Linked DNA regions of Sporosarcina pasteurii. The protein of the gene in region 2 binds, or shares a complex with, the protein of the main gene of each other region. Links are inferred from orthologs where the notes say so. Each region holds a gene or a part of one and is shown on either strand. Other genes may lie near its edges.

Region 1 (5,219 bases), 1.6 Mb from region 2 along the record:
AAAAATGAATATACGTCCTTCAGGATTTCCCGCCAATCAATAAATCATCATACAGGGTAACCTTGAACATTCTCACTTATCAACATGAAAGGCCTGATACACATCTCTTCTACTCATTTTTCGAACGTCCGCTACTTCACGAATCGCTTCTTTTGAACGAATCTTTTTACGATTTATGATTTCCTCAACATGTTCGCGAATGGCGAGGTCTTGCCACCAGGCGGGCGCATCCTCTTCTACGTGCCCATCGCCGCCTTCAATCACAATACAAAACTCACCACGAACTGTATTCGTATTAGTCCACTCGAGTGCTTCTTCTAACGTACCCCGCAAAAACTCCTCAAATTTCTTTGTGATTTCTCTCGCAAGAACAATTTTTCGTGTGCTTTCAATTTGTTCATGTAATGCTTTCAACGTTTCTTTTAACCGATGTGGTGCCTCATATAAGAGTATCGTTTCTTCTCTCTTTCTGAGCTGTTCGATTTGCTGTTGACGTTCTTTTTTATTTCTAGATAAGAAGCCATAAAACAAAAACGGTTGTGTCGTTAATCCAGATGCAACAAGAGCTGTGATCGCGGCATTTGCACCAGGTACCGGTACCACATCATAGCCACTTTCAATCGCTTTTTTTGCAATATCAACACCCGGGTCTGATATACAAGGCATCCCTGCATCGCTTACAAGTGCAACTGATTTCCCTTCTGATAATAAATGTAATATTTTTTCCCCACCAACGGCTAGATTATGTTCATGGTAACTGATGAGCGGTGTTTGAATTTCAAAGTGATTACATAATTTAATGGTGTTGCGTGTATCTTCTGCAGCAATTGTATGTACTTCATTTAAAATACGAATCGCTCGGTAAGTCATATCTTCTAGGTTTCCAATCGGCGTTCCTACCAGAAATAACTTCCCGCTCCCCTGTTCAGCACTTTTTTGTGATTTCAACCTGTCCACTTCCTTTTGCAATATGGATTTCTTTTTGCTTCCGGCTCAATTGTTTAAATTGATATTCTGCTTGCATCGCTTCTCTCTTCGTTTCATAGGTTTCAAAATAAATACAATGTACAGGAAGCTTCGCACGTGTATATTTTGCCCCTTTCCCTTCATTATGCACATTGACTCGTCTTTCTAAATCATTTGTATACCCCGCGTAAAATGATCCATCATTACATTCCAAAACGTAAAACAGATGCTCAGGCTTTTTCTCCATACAAGAGCTTCCTCACTTCTTCTGTATAATTTCCGTCATTGTCATATACATAGAGGGGCGGTAATATCTTCAAGTCTGGTTTCCCATCCTTTGTTCCTTCAATTAACAACGTATTCGCTTCTTTCCCTTCCTTCGAATAAACAAACCGAATACGCTTCGGTTCCAAACGATTCGCACGCATTGCTGTTACAATATCCAATAAACGTCCTGGGCGATGGACAAAAGCCGCCTTCCCACCTTGCTTTAACAATTCACTTGCAGATTGAATCGCTTGCTCTAACGTCAGGTGAATTTCATGACGCGCAATCGCAACATGTTCTTTTAAGTTTTTTTCAGTTGCTTCATATGCTGGAAAGTAAGGGGGATTACAAGTGACGGCATCATACTTTTCATAACCAATTTTCTCAGCAATACCAATTACATTACCTTGAATCACATTGATTTGTTGTTCTAATTGATTATACAACACACTTCTATTCGCCATTCCGGCCAGTCTCTCCTGCAACTCAACTGCCGTAATACTAGCTTTTGACCTCGCACTTAAAAATAAAGGAATTGCACCGTTACCCGTACAAAGATCCACAATCTTCCCTGATGCTCGAGTAGGTACATGAGCAAACCTTGCCAAAAGTACTGCATCTAAAGAAAAGGAAAAGACGGACGGACTTTGAATAATACGCAAATCCTCCGCCAATAAATAATCCAGTCTTTCATCATCTTTTAATATATCCAAACGTAAACGCCTCCGACCAAATACATTTTCTACAATGTTGTTTTCTTTTTTCTTCGTATTTAAAAAGCCGATGCCTACTTTGATATAGGATCGGCTCATTTTACACATTTTGTTTATTTAAAAACGATAAGCAGAACAAGCAATCTTCCCCTTTACGGATGCTTCCATAATGAATGTTACAAACGTGAAAGCCTTCGTTGTAAAGTCGCGCTAAATTATCGACGCCTTCGCCAACATCTACCGTATTTTGTTTCTTTTCAGGAGGCTGGTTACTTGAAGATTTCTCTTCTTGCTCGTCAATTTCATCAAGTCTTTTACGCAAATGATGGTTTTCGAGTTGAAGTGAATGATTCTTTTCTGTCATCTCTGCGACGAACCCCATCAGTTCACGGAATTGCTTTTGCATAGAGTCAAGCTGTTGTTCGAATTCCATTATGCTATCCAAAAAGTTCCTTTCTTTCAACTTTTCCACCCCATCATTTTATCAAGTGCAGCATTTTATTATTCGGGTCCATAATTTCTTCCAGTGTATATTCAAGCACTTGGTCCTCTTCTAATAAACTTACCTGAAGTAAACGCTCAAGTAAATTTAAACCAACTACTTTTCCAGGTCCTTCAGGCGTATCGATTTGTGTTCCAATATCTGGCATCTGTCTTTTGGCCTCTTCATATTCATCATTTTCATATTTCAAGCAGCACATAAGACGACCGCATAGACCTGAAATTTTTGAGGGATTTAATGACAAGTTTTGGTCCTTTGCCATTTTGATTGAAACAGGCTCAAAATCACCAAGAAAAGTAGAACAACAAAGCATTCGACCACATGGACCAATTCCACCTAGCATTTTTGCCTCATCCCGTACGCCGATTTGTCTCAATTCAATACGCGTCCGGAAAATAGATGCTAAATCTTTGACCAAATTGCGAAAATCGACACGACCTTCTGCAGTAAAATAAAAAATTATTTTATTTCTATCAAAAGTGTATTCAACATCTACAAGCTTCATATCAAGCTCATGTTCTCCAATCTTTTCAGCACCTATTACGAATGCTTTATGTGCTTCAAGGTTGTTTTCCTCAACTTTATCTACGTCTTTTTCTTCCGCTGGTCTAATAATTTTTTTCAGCGGCAAAACGACGTCATTTTCATCGACTTCTTGCACTGGTATTGCTACTTTACCGTATTCAACACCTCTAGCTGTTTCGACGATTACGTAATCATCTATAGTTAACTCATAATCGAGTGGATCGAAATAATATATTTTCCCCGCTTTTTTGAAGCGAACACCTATTACTTTATACAACGAGAAATCCCTCCTGCATATTGAGCATCAATTGTTCCATAAGAAGCGTTCGATTCATATTCCCACCCAATTGCCTTTTGGATTGTAGAATAGCTTCCATTACCGCAGACAATTGGCTGTACGTCAATTTCATCGCAAGTGAATTTAAAAACTCATTGTAATCTGGATACACAGACATAGAGTTCAATTCCGCTTTTAACGCAACGACATCGCGATAAGCATACAATAGTAAATCAAGCCCTCGGTCCGTCTCTTCTCTTTCTTTAAAGACTTGAGACCAAGTTGACTGGATATACAATAACGCCTCATGGATATTTTGATCTGATGCTTCAACTAATTTTAACACTGTTTTTCGCATATGCGCAAATTCATCCTCTTGCGCCAACTGTAAAGCCTCTTCTATATTTGCGGTTAGCATCGTAACAGTTGCAGCCATAGACCTCGTAATCCCTTGTTCTTCGAGCATGGAAATCAACGTTTCACGCGAAGGGGGAAGGAATGATATTCGTTGGCAACGTGATTGAATCGTCGGCAATATAGCTTGATAGGATTCAGTGAGTAATATTGCAGTCACATTTCCTTCTGGTTCCTCTAAATATTTTAATAGTGCATTAGCTGATGCCGAATTCATACGTTCAGCTTGTGAAATAATATATATTTTACGACCACTTTCATATCCTTTTTTCGTCATCTCTAACAGAAATTCATCCATTTGTCCCTTTTTAATTGTTTGCCCATCAGGATAAATGATTGTGATGTTAGGATGATTACGAGATGCAACCCGTAAACAAGAACTACATGTTTCACATGGAGCATTTTGTGTTGGATTTTGACAAAGTAAAAGTTTTGCAAAAAATAAGGAGATCTCTTCCTTTCCAGTACCACGTTCGCCATCAAAGATGTAAGCGTGTCCAATTCGGTTATGTTCAAAAGACGCTTTTAATCTACTCATTACTATTTGCTGATTAATAAATGTTGTGCTTTCCATTTTTCTCCTACCCTCTTACTTCAAAAAAACCGTGCTTCTTGTTAGAATACACGGAAATTACGTATATAGATTAATAAGTAGTCCCTTAATCTCACCAATTTTATCTAAAAGATCAACAGCTTTTTTCTCTTCATTTAAAAGGTCTTCTGCTAATTCGATCAGTTTTTCATCAATAATTTGAACAATCTTTAACCTGCGCCCTTCACCATATTGATTCCAAGTGTGTGACTGGTTTAACGCAAGGCCCGTTTCAACAGAATCTTTCAAAAATCTACGAACAAGCATTTTAAACTTAGCCATATCACGCAAATTACGAGACCTAGCAAGTCTGTCCCCAGCCATAGATATATTACCGAGAAGTCTCGTAATTTGCTCGCTATGAAGTTTTTCACTGTGCTTCTGAACCATTTTACCAAACCGTAATCCATTCTGCTCAGTCAATTGTTGCCCGTTCTTCATTTTATCTAAATTAGTGCGGTAATTACTGTTAACTTTCACGTATACTCACCTCGGCTTTAGAAATGGTGAAAGTGTTCAATTGGTAGCACGAACACAGTTGCGCCTCCTACTTCTACTTCAACCGGGTATGGAATATACGAATCTGCATTGCCACCCATCGGAGAGACTGGTGCTACCATTTGATCTCGTGAACGGCAATTATCTTTTATAATTTCAAGTAGCTTATCCACTAAACTGTCATCTGTACCAATTAAAAATGTCGTATTACCAGATCTGAGAAACCCACCCGTACTCGCTAATTTAGTCGCTCGAAAATCATTTTTTGTCAAGGCTGCTGACAAACGGTTACTATCCTGATCTTGTACAACTGCTACTATCAACTTCACGGTCATCTCTCCTTTAGCCCTCTTTCTCCTTATTATAGCATGAATTCTCACATTACATAATTCGAGAGGCAATTATCTTATAAACATTTTCTGCTACTTCATCTTGTTTTAAACTCGCATCGGTTACTACAATCCT
Region 2 (6,897 bases):
TAACCCTAAGTTCGTTGCTTTGTCCAACGTATCTTGCCATTGTTCAATGGTTTGTCCAGGCAAACCGTAAATGAGGTCAATACTAATATTATCAAAACCAGCTTTACGTGCATCTTGAATAACACGCGCTGCATCATCCGCGCTATGCGTTCTTCCGATCTTTTCCAATAACTCGTTATCAAAAGATTGTACGCCAATACTTAGCCGTTTAACGCCACCATTTTTCAAAACAATTAACTTTTCATATGTCAATTCGTCTGGATTGGCTTCTGTCGTGAATTCTCGTAGCGCATCAACATCGACGTACTTATTAATAATTTCAAGCAATCGATGAAGCTGTCTTTCTGAGAGTGAAGTAGGCGTTCCGCCACCTAGAAACACCGTTTCAACCGTTTCAAATGATACCCCTTCGCTACTCATGATCGCAAACTCTTTTCCGATAGCTTCAATATATTCATCAACTGGTTGATTTTTAAAAAATACTTTATTGAAATCACAGTAATGACAAATTTGATGACAAAACGGAATGTGGATATAAATACCTTTCATATGTTGCTCCTTTCGTAACAGGAAAAAGGAGGCATGTTAGCCCCCTTTTCTATGTTTTCTAAACTGATTAATCCTCGTCCATTTTCAATACAGCCATAAACGCTTCTTGAGGTACTTCAACAGATCCTACTTGTTTCATGCGCTTTTTACCTTCTTTTTGCTTTTCAAGTAATTTACGCTTACGGGAAATGTCTCCACCGTAACATTTTGCAAGAACGTTTTTCCCAATCGATTTAATCGTAGAACGGGCAACAATTTTATGCCCAATCGCTGCTTGGACAGGTACTTCAAACTGTTGTCTTGGAATAAGCTCACGTAGCTTTTCAACAATCGCTTTACCACGTTCATAAGAAAAGTCATTATGGACAATGAAGCTGAGCGCATCAATTTGTTCACCATTTAATAAGATATCCATCTTCACTAGCTTAGACTTTTTATAACCAATCATTTCATAATCTAACGAAGCATAGCCTTTTGTGTTGGATTTTAATTGGTCAAAGAAGTCAAAGACAATTTCAGCAAGCGGTAGTTCATACACAACGTTGACCCGTGAAGAGGCCAAATAATCCATCGTAATGAAGTTTCCGCGTTTTCTTTGACACAGTTCCATAACTGGTCCAACAAAATCTTCAGGTACCATAATGGATGCTTTTACATATGGTTCTTCTACATAATCAATGAGTGGTGCATCTGGCATCATGTATGGGTTGTCCACTTTGTGATGCTCGCCATCGGTTGTCACAACATTATATATAACGCTCGGTGCTGTTGTAATTAATTCAATATTAAATTCACGTTCGATACGTTCTTGAATAATTTCCATATGAAGCAAGCCTAAGAAACCACAACGGTAACCGAAACCAAGAGCCTGTGATGTTTCAGGTTCATATTCAAGCGCTGAGTCATTCAACTCTAGCTTTTCCAATGCTTCACGTAAGTCATTGTATTTGGACGTATCAATTGGATATAGTCCACAGAAAACCATTGGGTTCATTCTTCTATATCCCGGTAGCGCTTCTTCTGCAGGATTATCAACCTTTGTAATCGTATCTCCGACTTGTGTATCACCAACGTTTTTAATCGATGCTGATAAGTACCCAACATCACCAATATTCAATTCTTTCATTGGCGTTTCACGCGGTGTAAAGACACCTGTTTCAAGCACTTCAAATTCTTTCCCTGTTGCCATCATTCGAATTTTATCTCCAGGCTTTACAGAGCCGTCAATGATTCGAATATAAGCAATAACCCCTCTATACTGATCGTAGTGAGAGTCAAAAATCAATGCCTTTAATGGGGCATCAGGATTTCCTGTCGGTGCAGGCACTTTCTCTACTACTTGCTCTAAAATATCTTCGATTCCAATCCCCGCTTTTGCAGAGGCATGGACAGCTTCAGATGCATCTAGACCGATTACATCCTCTACTTCCGCCTTTACTCGCTCAGGATCTGCAGCGGGTAAGTCGATTTTGTTAATAACCGGTAAAATCTCAAGATCGTTGTCGATTGCTAAATAAACATTCGCAAGGGTCTGTGCTTCAATTCCTTGCGCTGCGTCGACGACCAGAATAGCGCCTTCACAAGCTGCCAAACTTCTTGACACTTCGTATGTAAAGTCGACGTGTCCTGGCGTATCGATGAGGTGAAATGTATATTCTTCCCCATCTTTTGCCGTATACGTCAACTGAACTGCATTTAACTTAATCGTAATGCCGCGCTCTTTTTCTAGATCCATTGAGTCCAACGTTTGTGTAGTCATTTCTCTTGCTGTTAACGTATTCGTTTGCTCTAAGATTCTGTCTGCGAGCGTAGATTTCCCATGATCAATATGGGCGATGATAGAAAAGTTTCGAATATTTTTTTGACGCGCTAATTTCTGTTCTGAATTCATACTGTTCACTCCTATTTCTGCTATTAGAAGTATACCAGTGAACGCGCTTATGTTCAATTTTCTGCGTCTTTTTTATTCGATAAAATTGAAGTGGCCGCTTCTGCCACGACCGCAATTGTACGATTTAATTCATCTTCTTTGTTTTCAATGCCGCCTAATTCAATGAGTAGTACATTAGGATGTAAATCTTGATTATATTTCCCATCGACGCCTGCTCCACTTTTTCTAATTAGTCCACGAGTAATTCCAGGAACTTGTTTCTCCATTTCCGCTTTTAGTTTAACCGCCATTTCTTCGTTATGTTTATAATTTGGATGTTCTAACCCAATCACAAAAGCCACTTTTGCATAGTTCTCTCCTTTATAACTGACGGTTGTTTTATCCCGACCAATTGAATCGCGATGCATATCGAGAATTAAGTCATATTCTGATTCCTCGATCTGTTTTTGCACAAAAGGACGAACCGTGTGATAAGCCTTGGAAAAAGGCATCCCCTTCTTTTCAAGTTCTTGCATGTTGTTCACAGGTAATATATCCGTTTCTATCCCATTTACTGCAAGTTGTGCTTGAAGTTTTTCGCCAAACTTTGTAATGTTTTCAGTTCGGTGTGAAACGGTTACTTTTCCACTTTTTTCTTTCGTTACGGGTTCAAATGCTTCGTGATTATGCGTAAAATAAAGAAGTGCTTTCTTCTGTTTTTCCTGCACATCCTCTTGAAACACATTCGAAGCATAGACAATTTTAAGTGGCTCTTTCATAAGTTTTGATGTTGCTGATGTAGTACCGTTTGGAAGGAGATTCATTATTATTGGGAATAGAAATAGAATGAGAATAAAAGCACTCCATGTTTGCAATGTTTTCTTCATGTTAGATCCCTCCGTTCCTCAACTATATGCAGTCAGGAACGGATACATGATTACTTTTTCACACTACGAACCCACTTCGATAATGAGCTAGATAAACTCTTAGCATACAGTGTAACCCAAGCATCAATTTCCTTTGGTGAAACGAATGTCCGTAGTTCGTGATTTGTTAACACTTCTTCAAAAAGTTGAACACGTTCTTCATGTGGCCATTCTGCCCAATCGCCAAAAATTGGTTTTAAGACAGAACGATCCACATCTTTATTCTCCGAACGTAACCAAGGGGTAACTGACAAACTTGAAGATGGACTTTTTTCTTCGTCAATCTTGGACGCAATATAACTGAACATTGTATCGATGGCATCCGCAATCATCACAGGGCCATCCACAACTGTCGGTATGCCAATTGCGATTACAGGTAAACCTAATGTTTCCTCAGAAACTTCTTTTCGACTATTGCCGACACCCGAACCAGGATGGATCCCCGTATCTGTCAATTGAATCGTTCGGCATAACCTGGATGAATCACGAGCAGCTAATGCATCGACAACAATCAACAAATCCGGCTCAACTTCTGAAACGACAGCTTTAATGAAGTCAGCTGTTTCCAAACCTGTTTGTATCGTTACGCCAGGTGCATAGACAAACACTTCTCCGCCGTCTTCAGTATAATATTCCGGCACAATCTCCCTTAAACTATCCATCGCCAACGGACCAACAGCATCCGGCGTAACTTCCCTATTCCCTAATCCGATAAACAAAATCTTCCCATTGGCAATCGCTTCTTTATTTTTTACAATTCCGTCTAGCTTGTCTATTAACAATTGAGATAACTGTGTAATATCCTCATAATCATTTGGTGTTAACGAAGGAACAGTTAATGTAACGTAGTTCCCCGTTTTCTTTCCAATTCGTTTTTCACCTAATTCATCCACGACGACTTCCGTCAACTTAATTCTTCCGTGCGTTGATTCGTTAAATATTATGCCTTTCGATTCTTCTAATGTTTCTTTTTCACTTTCAGTTTGATGACGGACCATTTCCTCACTTTCAACCAGGAGGTCTGTCCGGTAAAAATCAAATTTTTCCATAGAATCACCTCGACCTTCAGTCTGTGCGTTGTGACTATGAAATATTCTCTAGATTGGCTAATTGAAACGTTCTACTGTAATCCCATATATTTTTTGTTGCATTTCTATGATTCCTTTGTTAAAATTATGCATGTTATGAAAGTGATTTCTTTATAATGATGAAACATTTTCCCTACCTGAAATTGGAGGTGAACGATTTGCCAAACATTAAATCAGCTATTAAACGCGTAAAACAAGGCGCTGAACGCAACGAACGTAATGCACACGCTAAAGCAACAATGCGTACTGCGGTTCGTAAAGCAGAAGTAGCACTTGAAAATAAAGACGAAAATGCAAAAGAACTTTTGTCACAAGCAGTTAAATTAATCGATACTGCCGCTGGAAAAGGCCTTATTCATAAAAATAATGCTTCCCGTCAAAAAGCACGTCTTACAAAAAAAGCGCTGTAATCTAACGAAATGCTGAAGGCGTCGGTTAGATGCGACAGGCATAAGTCGAACTGGCGGCGTGGCGTTCTTTGCCACACCGCCAGTTTGCTTATGACCCGAGCATCTGACACCTGAAGCTGGATCTAAGAAATGCTGAAGGCGTCGTTTAGATGCCCTAAAGCAAGTAAAAAGAAAAAGACCGTCACATTGAAATGCACCTATCGCACATAGCGATAATGAAAATTCATGTGACGGTCTTTTTTTAATTTAACATTCAACGACGTTGCTGAAGCGAATCCATAAAAAATAATTCTAGCAAACGTTCACGCTTCCCACTGGTTGTTTTTAATTTATAATCAATGTCTGCAAGTTGTTTCAATATATGTAACAGTCGACTTTCATTCGGAATTCGTCTATTTTCCAACATTAATTTCACACGATACGGATGGACATGTAGCGCCTTAGCGATTTGTTGTTGTTGATAGCCTTTTTTACGTAATGATTGTACATGAATCATTAAACGAATTTGTCCTGCAATGAGCGAAGTTAACATAATCGGTTCTTCTCCACTTCTCAATAAATCATGATAGATAGAAACCGTCTTCGGAATATTACTTGCTACATAAGCGTCCGTTAGTCGAAACACATCCATTTCAGGAGTTCTCGGTACGAGCATCTCAATTAAATCATTCGTAATTTCGCCGTTTTCACCAAGGTAAGTTGCCATTTTACGTATCTCTGTAGCGAGAGATAACAAATTATCTCCGACTGTATTCATTAACGTTTGTGCAACAACCGATGAAATATGAGCCCCATTTGTTTTTGCTTCGCGCTGAATCCACGTTAAAAGATCTTTCCCTTCCAGGCGATTTGCTTCAATGACCGTTGACATGTCTCTCATTTTTTTAGTAATCCGTTTACGACCATCCAATTTTTCATAAGGCGCAATAAACACAACTGTCGCTGTTGGAGACGGATTTTCTAACCATTGTTCTAACACAGCTAAATTATGTTCTACTTCTGCCCTTTTTTTATCTTGTCCACTTAAAAACATAGCGTGGTTCGCGATAATTAATTTATGATCTTGTAAAAACGGCAACGTATCTGCTTCTTCAATAACCGCTTCTACGGGCGTTTCTTCCAAATCAAATCGAACGATAGAGGCATCATCAATTTCAGGTAATGCCTTTTTTAAACGTTCAATTGTAGCATCGAATATGTGATGTTCAACACCCGTTAGTAAATAGACAGCATCCACTTGACCAGAAGCGATTTTTTTCCATATAGCATTTGGCATTCTTTCACCTCAAATCTTTACTTCTTTATTATACCTTAAAATGATAGGACTGTATGAACAATTTGTGTCATTTCTATTGAACGAACGAGTGAACTAACGAGATATAGACGATTTCTATAGATTTTTACAATTCAATCGCTTATACTTAAATTGGATATATAGGAGGTGTAGCAATGAACGAGTTTGAACATGATGTACAATCAAAACGCAATGATTTTGTAGACTCTGGTGTAGGGTTTGTTGTAGCATTTGGATTTTTCTCCAGTATCTTTATTATTGCTACAGTAATTGACTTCATTGCAAGCTAACCAAATCGTTTGTCATCTCCTAAGGCGATGACTACATAACCCATTGTTATATCGGGTTAAAAACGGACAAGATTCCCCTCAAGGAGCGCTCGTCCGTTTTTTCGTTTTGTGCTGCATCACGGATACTGTGAACTTTTCACCTTCTACAAGAACAGTAATCGAGCCGTTATCCGCAGTAAGGAATACTGGAACTTGATACTTTTGAAATGTCTCTAGCACTTCTTTGCTCGGATGTCCGAACCGATTGTTTCTCCCAGCAGAAATAACAGCCATTTTAGGTTGTAACGCGTTAATAAAGGGGTCTGTACTTGATGTTTTACTGCCGTGATGTCCTACTTTTAGGATTGGATTCCTAAAATCAGTGTGTTTATATTTTGCTAAAAAAGTTCTTTCCGCAGCTTCCTCCATGTCCCCTGTAAATAAAAATGATGGCCCCGTAGTCGTTAAGTACAAGACAAGAGAACTATCAT
Region 3 (6,976 bases), 1.6 Mb from region 2 along the record:
TCAGCGTCAGTTACAGACCAGAAAGCCGCCTTCGCCACTGGTGTTCCTCCACATCTCTACGCATTTCACCGCTACACGTGGAATTCCGCTTTCCTCTTCTGTACTCAAGCCTTCCAGTTTCCAATGACCTTCCACGGTTAAGCCGTGGGCTTTCACATCAGACTTAAAAGGCCGCCTGCGCGCGCTTTACGCCCAATAATTCCGGACAACGCTTGCCACCTACGTATTACCGCGGCTGCTGGCACGTAGTTAGCCGTGGCTTTCTAATGAGGTACCGTCAAGGTACAGGCAGTTACTCCTGTACTTGTTCTTCCCTCACAACAGAGCTTTACGATCCGAAAACCTTCTTCGCTCACGCGGCGTTGCTCCATCAGACTTTCGTCCATTGTGGAAGATTCCCTACTGCTGCCTCCCGTAGGAGTCTGGGCCGTGTCTCAGTCCCAGTGTGGCCGATCACCCTCTCAGGTCGGCTACGCATCGTCGCCTTGGTAAGCCGTTACCTCACCAACTAGCTAATGCGCCGCGGGCCCATCCTGCAGTGACAGCATAGCCGTCTTTCAGAGTTCCCTCATGCGAAGGAACTGATTATTCGGTATTAGCCCCGGTTTCCCGGAGTTATCCCCAACTGCAGGGCAGGTTGCCCACGTGTTACTCACCCATCCGCCGCTAACAAAGGAAGAAACAAGTTTCTTCCTTTGTTCGCTCGACTTGCATGTATTAGGCACGCCGCCAGCGTTCGTCCTGAGCCAGGATCAAACTCTCCATAATAGAGAAATTCGATTAGCTCGATTTCTTTGCTGGCATCATTAAGATGTCCAATTTTGAATCCGAAGATTCGTTTCCTACAAACCAACAAGTTGATTTGTAGTTGTTATATCTTGACGTTTTGCTGTTCAGTTTTCAAGGTTCATATTATAGAAGAAATCTTTCACCGTTTCTTCCGACTGCTTCTTTCGTTCTCCCGAAGCAACTCTTATATCATATCAAGTATCAAACTCGATGTCAACAACTTTTTTGAATTTCTTTTTTAGTTGTTTTCGTTATTTGTGTTGCTCGAATTGGCAACGTTAATAACTATACCACCTTCTTTTTTAGAATGCAACCCCTATTTATAAAATAAATGCAATCACACAAATTGAAGCGAGACCTGGAATGCCAAGTATCGTAATAACAAGCCCCGATACAATGTTAACCGGGACATAAACACCAAAGAAACCAGCGACTACGTTTAAAATAAAAAGAGCTAGAAAGGAAAATGCAAGACGGAACCAATAGATTGAAATGAACTCGAAGATACTTTTCACACGCTTCTTGTCCATTACCAATAGAAACAACACAAAACTCGCGATAAAAATACTAATGGCTGCTTTCATGAGGAACACTCCTTTTTATGTGAATGCTCCATCATACGCAACCAAAAGAAAATATATTAGTCTCTACCTAAGTTTCTTGCCTTTGCTTCCTTATATAGATAGAAATGTTTGCTCTCTGTTATTTTACGCCGTATAAAAACTTCTTGATCATAATCATCAAGATGATTTTCAATGAACTTCGCTTGTTCCCATTCATCTCTTGTTTCCGTCATTAACGATCGTAACTTGTCGTCAAATATTCTTTTTAGCTTACTCTTCCTTTTAAACATAGACACCGCCCCTTTTTTCACATCATAGTTCTCGGCGTCCCTCGAGCGCTTTAGATAATGTAACTTCATCTGCATATTCAAGGTCTCCACCAACCGGTAACCCATGTGCAATTCTTGTCGTTCTTATGCCTGAAGGTCTCACTAATCTAGAAATATACATGGCCGTTGCTTCACCTTCAATTGTTGGATTTGTAGCTAGAATCAACTCTTCGACTTCCTCATCTTGCAAGCGCGTTAAAAGAGATGGAACATTTATATCTTCTGGTCCAACCCCATCCATTGGAGAGATAGCACCATGGAGAACATGATAAAGGCCTTGGTAATCTCGCATTTTCTCCATTGCTATTACGTCTTTTGGATCTTGTACAACACATATAAGTGAACGATCACGCTGTTTATCTTGACATATATGACATGGATCTACGTCTGTAATATGTCCGCAAGTTGAACAAAAATGTAAATTCCGCTTCGCATCCACGAGCGCCTTTGCAAAATCTAAAACAGTATCTTCTTCCATTTCTAATACAAAAAACGCCAGTCGGCCCGCTGTTTTCGGACCGATGCCTGGCAATTTCATAAAACTATCAATTAACTTAGATATTGGTTCTGGATAATGCATGCTGATTCCTCCTAGAACATTCCCGGTAGGTTTAGCCCCTTCGTGAACTGTCCCATTGTTGAGTTCGTTAATTCATCCGCTTTTTTCATTGCTTCGTTTGTAGCAATCACTACTAAGTCTTGTAAGATTTCTACATCTTCTGGATCGACTACGTCTGGGTTAATCACAACTTCTAATACTTCTTTATCTCCTGAAACCGTCACTTTGACCATACCGCCGCCAGCAGTTCCTTCGAGACGCTCTTCCCCTAGTTTCTCTTGTGCTTCCGCCATTTTCTTTTGCATTTTTTGCATTTGCTTCATCATACCTTGCATATTTCCCATACCACGCATGTCAATTTCCTCCTCAATTTTGGTTTTACCTTCTCAAAAATTTCTTCTCTTCTATAATAAGTCGAAATGAAATTTTTCGGTACTATATCGATTAATCATCGTGTACTTCAATAAAGTCCTTGCCGAAAATCTTCTCAGCTTCCGCTACAATTGGATCAGCAACTTCTTGTTCTGCTTCTTTTAAAAAGTCCATCATTTCACCCGCGACTCTTTCTTCGTTTTCTTCGCCCGCGTTGTCACCTTGTTTCTCAAGCCCATGATTTCGAATAAAGTCAGACCGAACTTTGAGCCATGATTCCTCAGGAACATAGATCACTTCATACGGCTTTCCCGTTCTAGAGTTGAGGGCGTCCGTTAAACCTGCTCGTAAAGATGGATTTTCGGAAGCCATTAAACAATGGATCTCGTATTTAAACTTTAACACAAACGAGTCCGCAGATGCTGCAACTGGTTCCGCTTCATCTAGAAGAGCTGCATGTGATTTCTGCAACATTTGCAACATACCCGCCCAATTTTCCCGAATTGCTTGGATATCTTGTTTTGTTGCAGCCTTTAATACTTCATTAATTTTACCTGTTGGAATTCGAATAGATTGCGATGACTTTGATGCATTCCTTCTTGGTTGTGGTGCATTTGACTCACCAGGATTCACTTGGACTCCTGACTGGATTTGTTGTTGCAGTTGAGTAATTGTACGTTCCAATTGTTCTACTTTATTCACCAAATCAGGATTTTCATTGGCAAGCGAGTTAGATTGTATCGAGGCTATTTGTGGCTCTAAATGAATCATTTTTAAAAGAGCTGACTCTACATAGACTTTTGCATGATTTGAAAAACGCATTTCTTGTTGTGTCTTTGCCAATATGTCAATAAATGAATAGAGCGTGTCCTGGTCAAATTCCTTGGCTAACTCCTCAAAACGACTATCTGCCGACACAAGTTCCAGTAGATCTTTCAAGTTTGGTGCAGTACGTAAAAGCAGGAGGTCTCTGAAAAACGTAATTAAATCTTCCGCTAGTCGTGAAACGTCTTTTCCTTCTGCAATTAACTGATCTAAAAGAGACAACGTAGTACCTGCATCTTTTTCCTGCAGCGCTTTCGCCAATCGATAAAAAATATCTTCTCCAATTGCGCCTGTCACAAGTAATGCATCATTTACCGACAAACTATCTCCACTAAAGGAAGCAACCTGATCCAACATACTTAATGCATCACGCATACCACCAGAGGCCGCTTGCGCAATAACCTTCAAGGTCCCTTCATCAGACTCAATTTGTGCGTCTTGAAGGACAATTTCCATGCGTTCAATAATATCAGATGAAGTAAGCGGTTTAAAGTCAAATCGCTGACACCTTGAAATGATCGTTAACGGCAACTTATGTGGTTCTGTCGTTGCCAAAATGAACACGGCATGCTCAGGTGGCTCTTCAAGTGTTTTCAACAAAGCATTGAATGCCGAATTCGATAACATATGAACTTCATCAATAATATATACTTTAAACCGTGAATTGGACGGTGCAAATCGAACCTTTTCAATAATTTCTCGCATTTCTTCTACTCGCGAATTTGATGCCGCGTCAAATTCGATTACATCTGTATTAGAACCTTCCGTTATACTGATGCAAGTCGGACACTCATTACACGGTTCGTTCGTCGTTCTTTCTTCACAGTTGAGAGCTTTCGCGAAAATCTTTGCTGCACTCGTTTTTCCAGTTCCACGCGGTCCTGAAAAAAGATATGCATGCGTCGTTTTATTATGAAGGAGGGCATTTTGAAGCGTCTGTTTCACATGGTGCTGGCCGGACATTTCTGCAAATGATTGCGGTCGATAAACACGATAAAAAGCTTGATAAACCAACACTTACCTCTCCTTTTGAATACATTTTTTCAATACTTCCATTGTAGCACAAATGCCATCCTATTACATTTGTTATTATCCTGATTTCTCAACCTACAGAGCTACTTCTTAATTTTAAGCAAAATAAAAACCCGTCCATCCCTGAACGAGTTTGAATAATTCTATGTAATGCCGTGCACCTTCCTCCGACTGCCGAACATATGCGTTACTCCTGTCGCCAGCTCAGCCTAGGCAACCCTACGGCACATGAAAGATTCCACTTAATGCTGCTTCCTTCCGGACCTGACATGGTTCATGGATTTTCATTGCGCAGGACCCAAACGTCAACACTACGTGCAAGAGGCAGACCATACATTCGAACAGCCTCGGGAAGGAATTCAGTCTTGCTAGAGCGGATTGCAAGTTACAAGGTTCCGCTATTCCCCCACCTAGCACGGCAATACTTAGTATACTAAATTATAACGGAAAAATCAACACGTGATTTAAAATGACTCATCATAAATCATTTTATCAAAGTTATTTCTATTCCTATACAACGAAAAGAATTAGAACAAGAACATATTGTTGTAGATAAACGAAACTTTTTGGAAGTCAATCCGTAGTAAAGATATAAAGTACTTTCATGAGGTGATATGAATGTTTAATCGAACGCCTAAGTGCTCCGAGTGTGGTATTGAAATTAAAGGAGATGATGTTGTATTCTTGAAAATGCGTTATCCAAAGCGAAAAGGAATGGTTGAAATTAAAGCATACCTTAATAACGAAGGAACTTTTCTATGTGAAAATTGTTTTCAATATCCTTCAAAATAAAAGAACAAGCATGCATCCTTGTCCTTATATTCAAACGGCTGATTTACTCTAATTAATGTTTCTTAAAAATCTTTCTTGAAAACTGTTGACATTATATTTTTTACATGGTAAATTATTAATTGTCTTACGGAGGAATACCCAAGCCCGGCTGAAGGGATCGGTCTTGAAAACCGACAGGGGTGTTAAAGCCCGCGGGGGTTCGAATCCCTCTTCCTCCGCCATAATTTTAAATTAGCGCATAAATTTAGAGATTGAATTCGTTACACGGTAACGAATTTTTCTTATCAAATAATAGACTGAAAATAAAAACACTCTTAATGAGTGTTTTTTTGTTTTCCCATATGATATTGAAAGTTTCTTTATTATTAACACTCCACATTGCATTATTTCTTGAACAACCTATAAAAGCTACCTTGGTCACATAACAAGGTAGCTTTTAGAGATCAAATCGGCATATTTTGTTTTTGAATATTCGCCCCGACATTTGACGAACGAACAGGAAAACTATAATAATACGGGAATCTTGAAGTTAGCTCCTGGACAATCTCCTCTTCAGTCCCCTCTTCCACTGTCACAATTAAAGAAGGGCCCGCCCCGCTAATCGTCATTCCATATGCGCCAACATCTTTACAAAACATACGAATATCATCATAGTGTGGGAACAATGTTTTACGATAAGGTTCATGAAGATGATCTTTCTCCATCATTTTCCCGACTGTTTTCCAATCATTTTGTGCTAGTGCTACCGTTAAGACGGCGCTCGCAGAACTGCTGCGAACCGCCTTTTCATGCGACAATTCATTCGGCAATAGCCCTCTCGCTTCCGATGTTTTAAACTCTTTCGGCGGAACGAGAACTACAAACATTGCATCCACCTGTTTCACGTGAATATAGTCAATCTCGTCAGCTTCAAAATAAGCGATTACAGCCCCACCAAGTAAAGCTGCACTGACATTATCTGCATGTCCCTCTAGTTCGCTGCCGAGTAAAACTTTATCTCTGTCCGTCAGCTCTAGTTCTAATAGATGGTCAGCGATTACAATTCCAACTGCGATTGCGGAAGCACTGCTCCCAAATCCTTTTCCTAATGGGATATCAGACTTTACTCTAAGTTGTAAAGGAGCGATTTCTTTATGATATCTCTTAGCAACTTCAATAATCGTCTGAACGATTAAATTTTGCTCATCTGACACCAACCCTTGAAATGCTTCCTCTTCATAAATCACTGTCCATTCACTGTGAGCTGTTACGTCCACCGACATATAAAGATCTAAAGCAAGGCCGACACTATCAAATCCAGGACCTAAATTTGCGGTAGTGGCCGGTACGATGACTGAAAATCCTGGATTTGACATCATTGAACCCCTGCCTTTAGTTCATTAAGCAGTTCTTCAAACTCCTCCTGCGATAACAATGCCTTGTCTTCATTGACTTGAATCGCCGTGTCAGGATCTTTCAAACCATTTCCAGTAAGTACTGCGACAACTGTTGCGCCTTTTTCAAGCACACCAGCATCTACTTGTTTCTTCACGCCTGCGATAGACGCACATGAACCTGGCTCAGCAAAAACACCTTCCTGCGAAGCAATTAATTGATATGCCTCTAAAATTTCTTCATCCGTTGCAGATAAAATATTTCCTTTCGATTCTTCGAGTGCACGGTTTGCTAGTTCCCAACTTGCAGGATTTCCTATTCTGATTGCCGTCGCCACCGTT

Evidence for each region.
Region 1: holA (region 2) and holB share a complex: the UniProt entries of both Bacillus subtilis proteins name them as parts of the DNA clamp loading complex. The link is inferred for Sporosarcina pasteurii from one-to-one orthologs.
Region 3: holA (region 2) and dnaX share a complex: the UniProt entries of both Bacillus subtilis proteins name them as parts of the DNA clamp loading complex. The link is inferred for Sporosarcina pasteurii from one-to-one orthologs.

What each region holds. Positions count from the first base shown.
Region 1 is NZ_CP160452.1:44,823-50,041, reverse strand. What follows is about bases 2,241-5,219. They hold holB (DNA polymerase III subunit delta'), read right to left. Parts: upstream 4,239-5,219; coding sequence 3,243-4,238; downstream 2,241-3,242. Other genes in these bases: tmk (dTMP kinase), read right to left, coding at 5,136-5,219; AB1H92_RS00190 (cyclic-di-AMP receptor), read right to left, coding at 4,754-5,083; AB1H92_RS00195 (YaaR family protein), read right to left, coding at 4,296-4,736; AB1H92_RS00205 (stage 0 sporulation family protein), read right to left, coding at 2,423-3,250; yabA (DNA replication initiation control protein YabA), read right to left, coding at 2,241-2,409. Outside these bases: rsmI (16S rRNA (cytidine(1402)-2'-O)-methyltransferase), read right to left, coding at 73-948; AB1H92_RS00220 (GIY-YIG nuclease family protein), read right to left, coding at 926-1,213; AB1H92_RS00215 (tRNA1(Val) (adenine(37)-N6)-methyltransferase), read right to left, coding at 1,197-1,940; more of yabA, read right to left, coding at 2,047-2,240. UniProt on the Bacillus subtilis protein: DNA polymerase III is a complex, multichain enzyme responsible for most of the replicative synthesis in bacteria.
Region 2 is NZ_CP160452.1:1,657,707-1,664,603, forward strand. What follows is about bases 4,109-6,897. They hold holA (DNA polymerase III subunit delta), read right to left. Parts: upstream 6,120-6,897; coding sequence 5,097-6,119; downstream 4,109-5,096. Other genes in these bases: gpr (GPR endopeptidase), read right to left, coding at 4,109-4,394; rpsT (30S ribosomal protein S20), read left to right, coding at 4,592-4,843; AB1H92_RS07715 (YqzM family protein), read left to right, coding at 6,293-6,427; AB1H92_RS07720 (DNA internalization-related competence protein ComEC/Rec2), read right to left, coding at 6,506-6,897. In the rest of the region: radical SAM family heme chaperone HemW, read right to left, coding at 1-549; lepA (translation elongation factor 4), read right to left, coding at 617-2,440; spoIIP (stage II sporulation protein P), read right to left, coding at 2,494-3,306; more of gpr, read right to left, coding at 3,357-4,108. UniProt on the Bacillus subtilis protein: Part of the beta sliding clamp loading complex, which hydrolyzes ATP to load the beta clamp onto primed DNA to form the DNA replication pre-initiation complex.
Region 3 is NZ_CP160452.1:31,597-38,572, reverse strand. What follows is about bases 2,069-4,936. They hold dnaX (DNA polymerase III subunit gamma/tau), read right to left. Parts: upstream 4,452-4,936; coding sequence 2,685-4,451; downstream 2,069-2,684. Other genes in these bases: AB1H92_RS00145 (YbaB/EbfC family nucleoid-associated protein), read right to left, coding at 2,273-2,593; recR (recombination mediator RecR), read right to left, coding at 2,069-2,261. Also shown: AB1H92_RS00160 (pro-sigmaK processing inhibitor BofA family protein), read right to left, coding at 1,110-1,373; AB1H92_RS00155 (YaaL family protein), read right to left, coding at 1,430-1,642; more of recR, read right to left, coding at 1,665-2,068; thrB (homoserine kinase), read right to left, coding at 5,705-6,616; thrC (threonine synthase), read right to left, coding at 6,616-6,976. UniProt on the Bacillus subtilis protein: Part of the beta sliding clamp loading complex, which hydrolyzes ATP to load the beta clamp onto primed DNA to form the DNA replication pre-initiation complex.